One region of the Bellilinea sp. genome, then DNA from elsewhere that is predicted to be linked to it. Evidence: riboswitches for the same ligand, from Rfam matches in the RefSeq annotation. Region 1 holds a riboswitch; the other holds the start of a gene.
The links. A riboswitch is a leader RNA that binds a small molecule or an ion and turns the genes downstream of it on or off. The one in region 1 is predicted to bind cobalamin.

Region 1 (6,485 bases):
ATGGCCAACAATGTGGGCTGGGCATTTTCTCCGCAAATCAGCGGCTGGATACAGGTCAATTACGGTTTTCAGCCGGCTTTTGCCGCCACCCTGGTACTGTACATCCTTTCCATTTACCTTTACTGGCGTTTCTTCTGGTACCCGCTCGGCAAAGAGCAAGTCGTTGCGCCTTTGCCTGCAACCTTAAAGCCGCAATAGCATCTATATAAGGGTAAAACCTTACGAATGGAGAAAAATCACACATGGAAATGGTTGTTTACTTCCCCGGCGGAGCCCGTGTTGATGCTCAGTTTGGCCCTTATACCGTCCGTACCGACCAGCCCCCCATGGGCGGCGGTGAAGGCTCTGCCCCCACTCCCTTTGCCGTTTTTCTGGCCTCTTTAGCCACCTGCGCCGGCATTTACGTGCTGGGATTCTGCCGCCAGCGCGGGCTGCCCACCGAGGGCATCCGCATTATTCAACGCGACCGGCGCAATCCGCTGACCGGCATGGTCGAAGAAATCGAAATGGAGATTCAGGTGCCGCCCGAATTTCCACAAAAATACTACGATGCGCTGGTGCGCTCCGCCGAACAGTGCGCGGTCAAGAAGCACATGGAACAGCCGCCGCGCTTTACCATTCAAACCAAAGTGACCGCCTGAGGTTCACCCGCCTGCCACAGGCGGAAAAAAGTCGAGCACATCCCCGTCTTGCAGAGGGGTATCCCAACCCTGCGGCAGGGTGTCCACATCTTTCCCGTTGACGAATCCATGCACATGGGCATGGATTTCGTTTTGTGCATTCAACCAGTGCAGGCGCAAATCCGGCAGGCGCGCGACAATTTCATCTACCGCCTGCCGAACCGTGCTTCCATCCGCCAGATCCAGCTGCAGGCTGCGTGCCCTGGCAATCAATCGAAAGGTGGCGTACAGGTTAACGCGGATCATGTGCCTGCCTTCAATTATGCCAGATTTTCAGGCCATCAGCGGCACAACCAGCGGGTATTTTCCGTTGGGACTGCGCATCACCTCCAGCGGAATGCCAAACGCCTCACTGAGCAGCTGCGGACGCAGCACCTCCGCCGAGGTTCCATACGCCTGCACACAACCATCCACCAGCAGCAGCACGCGGTCGGCGTAACGCGCTACCAGATTCAGGTCATGCAGCACGACCAGCGCCGCCGGTTGATGCGCTTTACCGTTTCCATTGCCGGCAATGGGCTGGCGCACCACCTCCACCATTTGGTTGAGCAGCCCAATCTGATACTGCAAATCCAGATGTGTGGTCGGCTCATCCAGCAGCATTACCGGGGTTGCCTGCACCATGGCGCGCGCCAGCAGCAACCGCTGCAGCTCCCCGCCGGAAAGCTCTCCCACCAGCCGATGCGCCAGATGCTGCGTATCGGTGCGGCGCATGGCTTCCCAAATCAATTCTTCATCGGCCGGTGAAAGCTGCCCCAGCCAGTTCAGATAAGGGGTGCGCCCCAGCGAAACCACCTGCCAGGCAGTGAAGCCTGCCGGCAGGCTGCGCGCCTGCGGCACCACGGCAATCAGGCGGGCGCGTTCCTGCACCGAAAGCGCGCACAGGTCGCGTCCATCATAGCGGATTGAGCCACACTCCGGCGGCAGAATGCCGCTCAGCGCGCGCACCAGCGTGGACTTACCGGCCCCGTTTGGGCCGATCACCGCCAGAATCTCACCATCCGCCAGCCGGAAACTGACATCTTTCAAAACCGGCTTTGCTCCGTAACGAACAGTCAAATGCAAAACTTCGAGCATGGTCAACTCCAGTAGGGAAGGCTGCGGGAACGCCGCAAAATCCACAAAAAGAAGGGCGTGCCGGTCAGAGCGGTGATGATGCCGACCGGTAGTTCCTGCGGGGTCATCACAATGCGCGCCAGCACGTCTGCCAGCAGCAAAAAGGCAGCCCCGCCCAACAGCGAGAGCGGCAGCAGCCGGCGGTAGTCCCCGCCAACCAGTAGCCGCAACAGGTGCGGGACAATCAACCCGACAAAGCCGATAATGCCGGTAAAAGAAACCGCTGCAGCCGTAGCCAGAGATGAAACGCCGATGATGATCCAGCGGGTGGTTTCCACCGGCAGCCCCAGCTGCTGAGCCTGTTCATCGCCAAACTGCATCACATTCAGGGCGTGTCCCATGGTCATCAAAATTCCCAGCCCAATCAGCCAGTAGGGTAATACGGCCAGCACCGGCTGCCAGCCGCCCATGGATGAGCCGCCCATTAACCACGCAATTGCCCGGCGCAGTTCGCCAGTTGAGCGGAGCAGTAAAAAAGAAGTCAGCGCACCGGCAAAGGAGTTTACCGCCACCCCCGCCAGCAGAAGATTGGTCACCGGCAGTGAGCGTCCAACCCGCGCCAGGCTGACCACCATCAAAACGGTGAGCACCGCGCCGCTGAACGAAGCCAGCGGTACCGCCAGCAGACCGGCCACATCGTAGCCCCAGCGCAGGCTGAGCACGATCACCGCCCCAAGGCCGGCGCCGGAGGCCACCCCAATCAGATAAGGATCGGCCAGCGGATTGCGGAACAGGCCCTGATAGGCCGCCCCGCTGACGGCGAGCGCCGAACCGGTCAGCGCCACCAGCGCGGTGCGCGGCAGCCGCAGCGAGAAGAGAATGGTATCCGCAACGCGCAGGTCAGCACCGATTTCGCCGCCGCTCAGACGGGCTGCCACCACCCGCGCCATATCCACCAGCGAAAGGGACACACTGCCCACCAGCATGCTCAACAGCAGGGCTGCCAGCAAAGCGGCCAAAGCGATCCAGATTGGGTGAACAGTGCGTCCCTTCATGCCATTCTCATCAGGGCAGGGTCACACCGTGCAGCAGGCGCGCCAGTTCTTCCAGCCCGTCCACCAGCCGCGGGCCGGGACGGCTGGCCAGATCATCGTTGAACGGCAGGACGCGCCCTTCTTTGACCGCCGTCAATTCACCCCAGCCGGGGCGGGCAGCCACCTGCTCGGGGGTGACGCCAAAATTGGCATCCCCCAGCAGGATGAAGTCGGGGTCGGCTGCCAGCAGGGCTTCAATGCTCATCTGCCCGTACTGGCTGTCCATTGCCCGGCCAACGTTTTCGGCTTTGGCCATCTCCAGCAGGGTATCAATGAAGGTACCGCTGCCGGTCGTCCACGGTTTGGAAGGATCTGTCCCGTCAATTTCGTAAAAGACGGTCGGCCGTTCCTCGATATTCGCCAGTTTTTGCTGGACGACCGCCACCCGCAGACTCAATTGAGTCACCAGCGCTTCGGCCTCGGCTTTGTGGCCGGTCAGCTCACCGACGGTGATCAGCATGGGGTACATTTCCTCCATGGCGAGGGGATTTTTCAGGTAATAGACGGTCAAACCGGCATCTTCGAGCGATTTGACCAGTTCCGGCGGGTGAATTTCGGCCAGCAGCACCAGATCCGGGTTGAGGGCGACGATTTGCTCGATCGAGAAGCCCATAAAATCACCCAACCCCGGCAATTCCAGGGCTTCGGGCGGGTAGTTGCTGAAATTATCGCGCCCAACCACCTGACTGCCGGCGCCCACGGCGAACAGAATTTCGGTGTTGGATGGCGCCAGCGAAACCACGCGTTGCGCCGGCTGCGCCAGGGTAACGGTACGTCCCAGTCCATCGGTCATGACAATCGGGCTGGCGGTAGGCGTGGCAGCCGGGGTAGCTGCCGACGTGCAGGCACTCACCAGAAGCGCCAGCAGCAAGAGAACACTGAGCAAAACGCTTTGACGTTTCATTTTTAGGAGCCTTTCAAATTGAATGGGTTTGTGGGTTTGGATACGACGTGCCGGCTGAGCCAGCAGGTTTGGGGTAATCAGGCAAATCCTTGTTGTGGCGGCGCTGGCTCACACAATGAAATCTCCCTGCCGGTTGCGGGCAGGGAGGGGAGAGATCGGAGTTTGCGGTGTTGCCAGTCCAATGTTCCCCACCTCCTTTCCGCGAGAGTGTGGTGAACGCCTGCTGGGCGGGCGGCCTGGCTTATTCGGCTGATTTTGCCGAAATCACAGTTGCGCGACAGCACCGGACTTACACCGGTTTCGCCTTTGAGCCTTTCCATCCGGGGAGTGAGGCACCCGACAGGCACTCATTCAATTGTAATTAGATTGTACGGGTTTCCTGTTGCGGTGTCAAGCAAACAGGATTATGATCAAAAAAATCTCTTACAACCGAGGATGGGCAGTCATCGTGATCCTATAGTAGTATACTAGATATAAAGTATGTATTGGAGATATAGAGCTATGCAGATTGAAGAAAGAGTAGTTATTGATGAAACAAAAGTTGATAAAGCAGAAATAAACCAACTCGATAAAAGTTTACAACTATATTTCAATGACAAGATGATAATTGAGCCAAGAATAACTCGCTCATTAGTGAGTTTTCAAGCCAACAAAAATCGTCCTGTATACCGCTGGTATAGGTTTAAGGAGGCATTTTCAGCATCTTTAGTTGAATATTTGCTTGATAAATATAAAATTCAAAAAGGGATATTACTTGACCCGTTTGCAGGAAGTGGAACAGCATTATTCGCTGCCAGTGCTAACGGAATAAATGCGGTTGGCATTGAGCTACTGCCCATTGGACAACAAATCATCACAACAAAAAGAATTCTTGAATCTGAATTTAGGCCTAGTGATTTTAAGGTTTTACAAAATTGGACAAAATACCATCCATGGGAGAGATTTGAGACCAAACTTAAACTTCCCGAGCTAAGAATTACTAAAGGTGCATATCCTGAGGCGACAAAGGAAGCAATTCAAAAGTATTTAACAGCATGTGAACAAGAAAACGAACGGGTTAAAGCTGTATTACATTTTGCTCTGTTTTGCATTTTAGAGTCGATTAGTTACACACGTAAAGATGGTCAATATCTTAGATGGGACTACAGGTCAGGACGTAAACAGGGGAAAAAGACATTCAATAAAGGTGAGATATTAAGTTTTAAAGAGGCAATTTCAGATAAAATTCAGGAAATAATTACAGATCTCTCTCCTGCTAGTCAATCCACTTTGTTCCCAGCTACAAAAAAGCAAGGCGAGATATTTTTATACAATGGTTCATCTCTCGAACTATTACCACGAATGTCAAAGGAGTCCTTTGACGCTATTATTACTTCGCCACCATATTGCAATCGCTATGATTACACTAGAACGTATGCTTTAGAATTAGCATTACTAAATATTGACGAGAAAAGTTTAGTTAAGCTTCGTCAAGCAATGTTAAGTTGTACAGTCGAAAATCGTGAAAAAGATTTATTGGCGATCAATCCTCTCTGGACAGAAGCGATTGCTGCTACAGACGAACAAGAGCTTTTACAATCTATCTTGAGGTACTTATCCAAACAAAAGGCTCTAGGAAAATTAAATAATAATGGAATCCCTCGAATGGTTCGAGGATATTTCTATGAAATGGCATGTATTATTGCCGAAAGTGCGAGAGTTTTACGCCCTAACGCACCTTTGATTATGGTTAATGACAATGTACGGTATGCAGGAGTAAGTATTTCCGTTGACTTGATTCTTTCTAGTATTGCCGAAAAATTAGGTTTTATCGTTGAGAGTATCTTTGTTTTACAAAAAGACAAGGGAAACAGCAGTCAACAAATGGGTGAACATGGACGAGAGTCCTTAAGGAAATGCGTTTATGTCTGGAGAAAGCGATGAAGGCATATCAAAACCACCTAAGTTCTAGCAACGATTTAGTAACTACCTATGAAGCAACTCGTGCAGGTTTTGTATCACTTGCCTTAGAAAAGAACCGAAAGGCTACTCCTTACGTAGGCGAAGCTCGAGCCCTTCAAACAGCTGCATCTTTTGCCAAAAAGCCCGAGGATCTGTTGAAAATAGAAGATATTGAATCAGGTCTCTTAACAGCGGCAGGTATATCAGATAAAGCACTTAAACATCTGTCACCTGATGATAAAAACGAAGCCATCAATGGACTCATCAAAAATTTTCTAGTACCAGCAGGGGAAAAATTTGTTGAAGAGCTGGTCTTCCGATTTTTGTTGATTCGTGGAGACACTTTGGGCGGCTCTATGAGAAATATTGGAGGTGTTTTAGCACAAAGAAAATTGACTAGAGCAATGATATCAACCTTAAGGATTGCAGGAAAAGGTTATAAATGGCAACATGCCAACAGTCGAAAATGGCTGGACACGACAGAAGATGACGCCGATATTGAGTTATCTTTGCGAGGGTTAAGCTGGGAGAATGCAAATGGGAATCGAACTTTGATCTATAATTTAATCGTCCCATTACTTAAGAATAATGTAGATCTTTGCTTATTCAATTTATTACCTAACGAATTAGAAAAGAGTAAGTATAAAATTCCTGAATCCTATATTGCATTGGGAGAACTCAAAGGCGGAATTGACCCTGCGGGAGCAGATGAACACTGGAAAACCGCCCGAACAGCATTGGAACGAATTCGAGAAGCATTTTCAAAAAGAGGGATATCACCGTACACCTTCTTTATTGGGGCAGCAATCG
Region 2 (5,311 bases), on a different contig from region 1:
TACACCTTCGTTCAATGGTCATGCCTTTGGCTCTCTCGACCTGAACGCCATCGCCCCGCGCACTTCGCCCGCTTACACCCTCAAAATGGAACACCCCGACGGCAAATCCTACGCCGAATATCTGCAACTCCTGAGCGAGTACTTTGAACTGCCGGTCGAAACAAGGGTGGACGTGCGAGATTTACTGCCTGAAAGCGATGGAACGTTTTGCGTGCTGACGGCGCGGGGAGACTGGCGGGCGCGCTTTGTCATTTGGGCGGCGGGTGAATTTCAATATCCCCGGCGGCCAGCCTTCTCCGGCTCTGAATTGTGCCTGCACAACAGCCAGGTGAAATCGTGGCAAGATATCAAAGGCCAGCGGGTGGTTGTCATCGGCGGTTATGAAAGCGGAATCGACGCTGCCATCCACCTGGTTCGTTTGGGCAAGCAGGTGCAGGTGTTGGAACGCTCCAACGTCTGGCAGGCCGATGGGCAAGACCCCAGTACGTCGCTGTCGCCGTTCACGCTTGAACGCCTGCGCGAGGTGATGTCGAGCGGCAACCTCGATCTGCTGGGTGGCCTGGAAGTGCAGAAAGTCACCCAGCTCAATGGCGAATTTGTCGTTCACACCACTCGGCGCAAACGCTTTAGCGCCGACGCTCCGCCCATCCTGGCAACCGGTTTCGAGAGCAGCGCCCACCTGATTCACCCGCGCTTTGCCTGGCGCAAAGATGGCCTGCCTGAACTGACCGAGAACGATGAATCCACGATCACCCCGGGCTTATTCCTGGTTGGGCCATCGGTGCGGCAGGGAAATGTCATTTTTTGCTTTATCTACAAATTCCGCCAGCGTTTTGCCGTGGTGGCGCGCACCATCGGCGAACGGCTGGGCATGGATATCGAACCGTTGGAGTATTACCGCGCCTACGATATGTACCTGGACGACCTTTCCTCCTGTGGCGAAGTCTGTGCATGTTAAGGAGGCTAATGGACACCACCCTGATCATCGGCAAAGAAAATTCGGGCAAGACCATGCTGGCTGCCAACCTGACCGGGCGAACCCCGCTCAGCGCCAATTTTCGCGGTTCGACGGTTACCTGCGAAATCTATTCGGATGGAAATCATCACTTTGTGGATACCCCTGGCATTCTGCTCCAGAGCGACAGCCAGACCACCCAGATGGCGCTGGCACAATTGCAAGCGAACGAAAGGGTTTTGCTGGTCGCCAAATCTACCCATTTGGATGAAGACCTGAACGACCTGCTCCCGTTGGTGGCTGGAAAACAAGGTGTTGTTGCACTCACATTTTGGGATAAAGTGCCTGGGGATTCCGGTGGGCAAGCCGTTCTGGAACGCCTGCGCGCGGCCCTTGGTGTACCGGTGATTGCGCTGGATGCGCGCAACGTGAATGCTGAAGAACGAACCCGCCTGTTTCGCGCGCTGAATGAGGCGCCGTCCCTTAAGGAAAAATCCATCCCCTGGAGAATTGGCTGGCAGATTGAACCCGCTCCAGGCCCCCTCGATTGGCCTTTTTGGGGGCCGCTGTTTGCATCATTTTTGCTGCTCTTGCCGGCGGGATTGGCAGTGTGGGCTGCCAATTCATTCGCTGCCCTGGTGGAACCGCTGGTTCGGGGTTTACTCGCAACTTGGGTTGCGCTGACGCAAACGCTTCCGCCGTTGTTGGCAGAAATGCTCAGCGGTGATTATGGCCTGTTGACGATGGGTCCGCTGATGTTCGTCTGGTCGGTGCCAACGGTGGTTCTGTATGCCCTCTTGCTCGGTTTCTACAAAGCCAGCGGCCTGGCGGAGCGCATCACAGCCACCCTGCACCCGCTGGTGCGTCCGATAGGCCTGGCCGGGCGCGATTTGCTGCGCGTGATGATGGGCTTTGGCTGCAATGTTCCGGCGGTGATTAGCACGCGCGCTTGTTCAGCTTGCACGCGCGGCCCTGCGATTGCCGCAATTGCCTTTGGGTCAGCCTGTTCCTATCAATTTGGAGCCACGCTGGCAGTCTTTGCCGCCGCCGGGCGTCCCTGGCTGATTTGGCCGTATATGTTCATGCTCCTTGGCTCGGCTTTCCTGTATACGCGCTTCACCTCGCCGCCGGAAGCGCGTTCGGCGCTCAACTTGCTGATGATTGAACGGCGCAATTTCCTCGAATGGCCCTCGCCGCAAAGCATCTGGCGCGATATGCGCCTGACGCTCGGTCAATTCTTCGGCACCGCCCTGCCCGTGTTTTTTGCCATCACCCTGCTGGCCTCTGTGCTAAACGGTCTGGGCGTGCTGGATGCAGTTTCAGGTTTGTTGACGCCGGTCATGGCGCTCTTTCGCCTGCCGGCGGAAGCCGCCCTACCCGTCGTGATGGCATCTGTCCGCAAAGACGGTCTGCTGCTGTTTGCCCGGCCCGAATTGGCGCAGCTTCTCGCGCCGCTCGAACTGCTGACCGGCGTTTACCTGGGCGGTGTGCTGTTGCCCTGCCTGGTAACGGCGCTAACAATTGCGCGCGAACAATCGCCTCGGCTGGCGCTGCGACTGATGCTGCGCCAGGCTGCCGCGGCAGTTGTCTTCTCCATCGTGCTAGCCTGGGCAGGCCCACTATTTCAAGTTTTGAAACTGGCATTTGCCAGATAATGCCAAAAACGCATCGAAAAGGAGATTGCCCATGCAACCATTATTTGCCACCAATATCTTGAAAAATGTTCACGTTTGCTTCCTGGCGAACAAGTGTGCCACATGTGAGAATAGTGACATGGAAGCATCAGAAGTGGAGTACTGTATTGCAAGCGGCTTTGTCCGCATTGTGCGCCAGGGCGATGGACGAACGTGGATCACCCACATCAGCAATGTCAGCATTTCCTACGACTCAAATCAAGCCTGATAAGTAGAGGAGAAAAGATGGCCAGTAAAAAGAAGGATATTCGCATCGTCACCAAACTGAAAAGCACCGAAAGCGACCACATTTATTACACTGAAAAGAATCGCCGCAACGATTCCGCTCGGCTGGATCTGCGTAAGTACGATCCCATTTTGAAAAAACATGTTCTCTTCAAGGAGACAAAGTGAAAGTAGCGTATATTTTCAAATCCCCGATGGCATCCGTTTATGAACTGGCGACCATGATCCTGCCGCAGTTGGAAAAGGGCATTCACGGCGCGCAAGTGGTGGGAATGATGTTTTTCGACGATAATGTATTCGCCCTGCGGCAAGGTGATCCGATTGGCGAACGGCTTGCCAAAGTAGCTGCTGAACAGGGCATTTTGATCATGGCCTGCGATCAATGTGCGCTGCGCCGGCAGCTGGCAGAAGGTGAATTTTCGGGCTGCGGGGCTGGTTCGGTTCAACCCAAAGGTATGATTGAAGGCGCAAAAGTAGGCTGCTTCCCGCAGCTTTATGAAGCCCTCTCTCACAACCCGCCTGATTATGTGATCAGTTTGTAACACGGTATTGCTTGCGCATCTGCTCCTCCCGCAAACGCCGGGGGCGGCTGTCGTTCTTTGTGCCGTCCCCGGCAAGGAGGAATAGACGGTTGAAATCGGATTCATATTGGTACCATTTCGTTTTTTTGCCGAAATTCATCCCTTAATGGATTGACAAAAGGAACGCATTCTTTGCTATAATGTTGTCAGTCTGCAAGCAATTTATATAACACTTCTTTCAAGGTGACCCGATGCCCGGATGCCAGGGCTTAATGGGCGTAAGCTGGTGAAAGTCCAGCGCTGTGCCGCAACTGTAACTGGTCAATGCAACCAGAAGCCAGGATGCCTGCCTTGAACAAGTGATTTCATTTGTCCTTCTCGAGCAAGGAGGCGGTGATGGCAAAATCATACTTTAATTGATCGGCCTGACTTGCTCAATCCTTTAAGGAGGATTGAGCGTTTCTCATTTAACCGTGTTTTTCAGAAACTGTACGTTTTTCTCCAACAAAGCGAAGTTGCCAAATTGAAAAACTGACGTTTTAGAGAAACTTCCACTTTTCCATCTGTATTCACTATTTTATAAACCAATTCACCTATTTCGATTCCTTCAGGAGCCAAAAAAATGAACAAACTTCTTGTCCATTCATCCTCGTTTCAGCCAACAACTCAATCCGTTGCAGAGCAAATTCCCAATCAACCCTTTTATTGGATTCGCAAAAGGGATGGACGGATTGTTGAATTTGATGTGGATAAAATTTCACAAGCAATTTTCAAGGCGGCTAAATCGGTTGGCGGAAGTGATGTCCGTTTAGCTGAAGAACTTGCCAGAGTCGTGGTACGTTATTTAGCCGAACAAAAAAACCAGGAAATACCAACCGTCGAAGAAGTTCAGGATGCTGTCGAAAAAGTATTGATTGAACGTGGACACGCCAAAACCGCCAAGGCATATATCCTCTACCGCGATCGCCGTACCCGAATGAGGGAAGCCCGCTCCGAATTAATGGATATTGTCGAAGATATTTTGGTGGAAACCAGCCGCGAAAATGCAAATATCAGTAATTCTCCTTCTGCCAAAATGTTGCAAATCGCTTCCGCTGCTAGTCGGCAGTATTATCTATCGCGTTTGATTCCGGAGGATATCTCGCAGGCTCATCGCAATGGCGATTTTCACATTCATGATCTGGATTTTTACGGCAAAACGCTCACCTGTGTTCAGATTCCGTTGGGCAGGCTGCTGAGCAGTGGTTTTAATACCGGCCATGGATTTATTCGTCCACCTAAACGTCCCTCATCTGCAACCGCACTGGCAGCCATTATTCTGCAAAGTTCGCAAAATGACATGCACGGCGGTCAATCTTTTGCAGCATTTGATCAAGATATGGCGGCATTTGTTTCGGGGGCTTCTGAATTTGAGGTCTTTCAGGCGATGGAAGCGCTGGTTTATAACCTCAACTCAATGCACAGTCGGGCTGGAGCGCAGGTGCCGTTCAGTTCAATTAATTTAGGCTGTGATGTGACTCCTGAAGGCAGGCTGGTGACAAAATGCCTGCTTGAAGCTTACGAAAAAGGGTTGGGTCGGGGGGAGAGTCCGGTCTTTCCCAATATCATTTTTCGACTGAAAGAAGGCATCAACTTCAATCCGGGTGACCCAAATTACGATCTGTTTCAATTGGCCATGCGTGTTTCCTCTCAACGAATGAATCCGACTTTTGCATTTATGGATTCTTCCTTCAATCGGCCTTACGGTATTGAAGTTGCCTACATGGGCTGCCGTACTCGGGTGATTGCTAACCGACACGGGCCGGCGATCAGCAATGGGCGTGGAAATTTATCTTTTACTACCATTAACCTGCCGCGCATTGCCATCCGTGCTAACAAGCACATTGAGGTTTTCTTTCACGAATTGGAAGCGGTGA

Region 2: it holds a riboswitch for cobalamin, as region 1 does, so the genes downstream of both, nrdD (anaerobic ribonucleoside-triphosphate reductase) here and ACWIZX_RS11065 (ABC transporter substrate-binding protein) in region 1, are expected to answer to the same signal.

The regions. Positions count from the first base shown of each region.
Region 1 covers NZ_JBRCOK010000113.1:7,055-13,539, forward strand. The annotation lists gene ACWIZX_RS11040 (MFS transporter) at 1-198, shown strand, start outside; gene ACWIZX_RS11045 (OsmC family protein) at 243-641, shown strand; gene ACWIZX_RS11050 (ubiquitin-like small modifier protein 1) at 645-926, opposite strand; gene ACWIZX_RS11055 (ABC transporter ATP-binding protein) at 954-1,757, opposite strand; gene ACWIZX_RS11060 (FecCD family ABC transporter permease) at 1,760-2,791, opposite strand; gene ACWIZX_RS11065 (ABC transporter substrate-binding protein) at 2,802-3,734, opposite strand; cobalamin riboswitch at 3,944-4,089, opposite strand; gene ACWIZX_RS11070 (DNA methyltransferase) at 4,236-5,657, shown strand; gene ACWIZX_RS11075 (type II restriction endonuclease) at 5,654-6,485, shown strand, end outside.
Region 2 covers NZ_JBRCOK010000044.1:8,761-14,071, forward strand. The annotation lists gene ACWIZX_RS04965 (NAD(P)/FAD-dependent oxidoreductase) at 1-958, shown strand, start outside; gene ACWIZX_RS04970 (nucleoside recognition domain-containing protein) at 967-2,610, shown strand; gene ACWIZX_RS04975 (hypothetical protein) at 2,729-2,857, shown strand; gene rpmG (50S ribosomal protein L33) at 2,875-3,042, shown strand; gene ACWIZX_RS04985 (SaoD/DsrE family protein) at 3,039-3,416, shown strand; cobalamin riboswitch at 3,620-3,763, shown strand; gene nrdD (anaerobic ribonucleoside-triphosphate reductase) at 4,018-5,311, shown strand, end outside.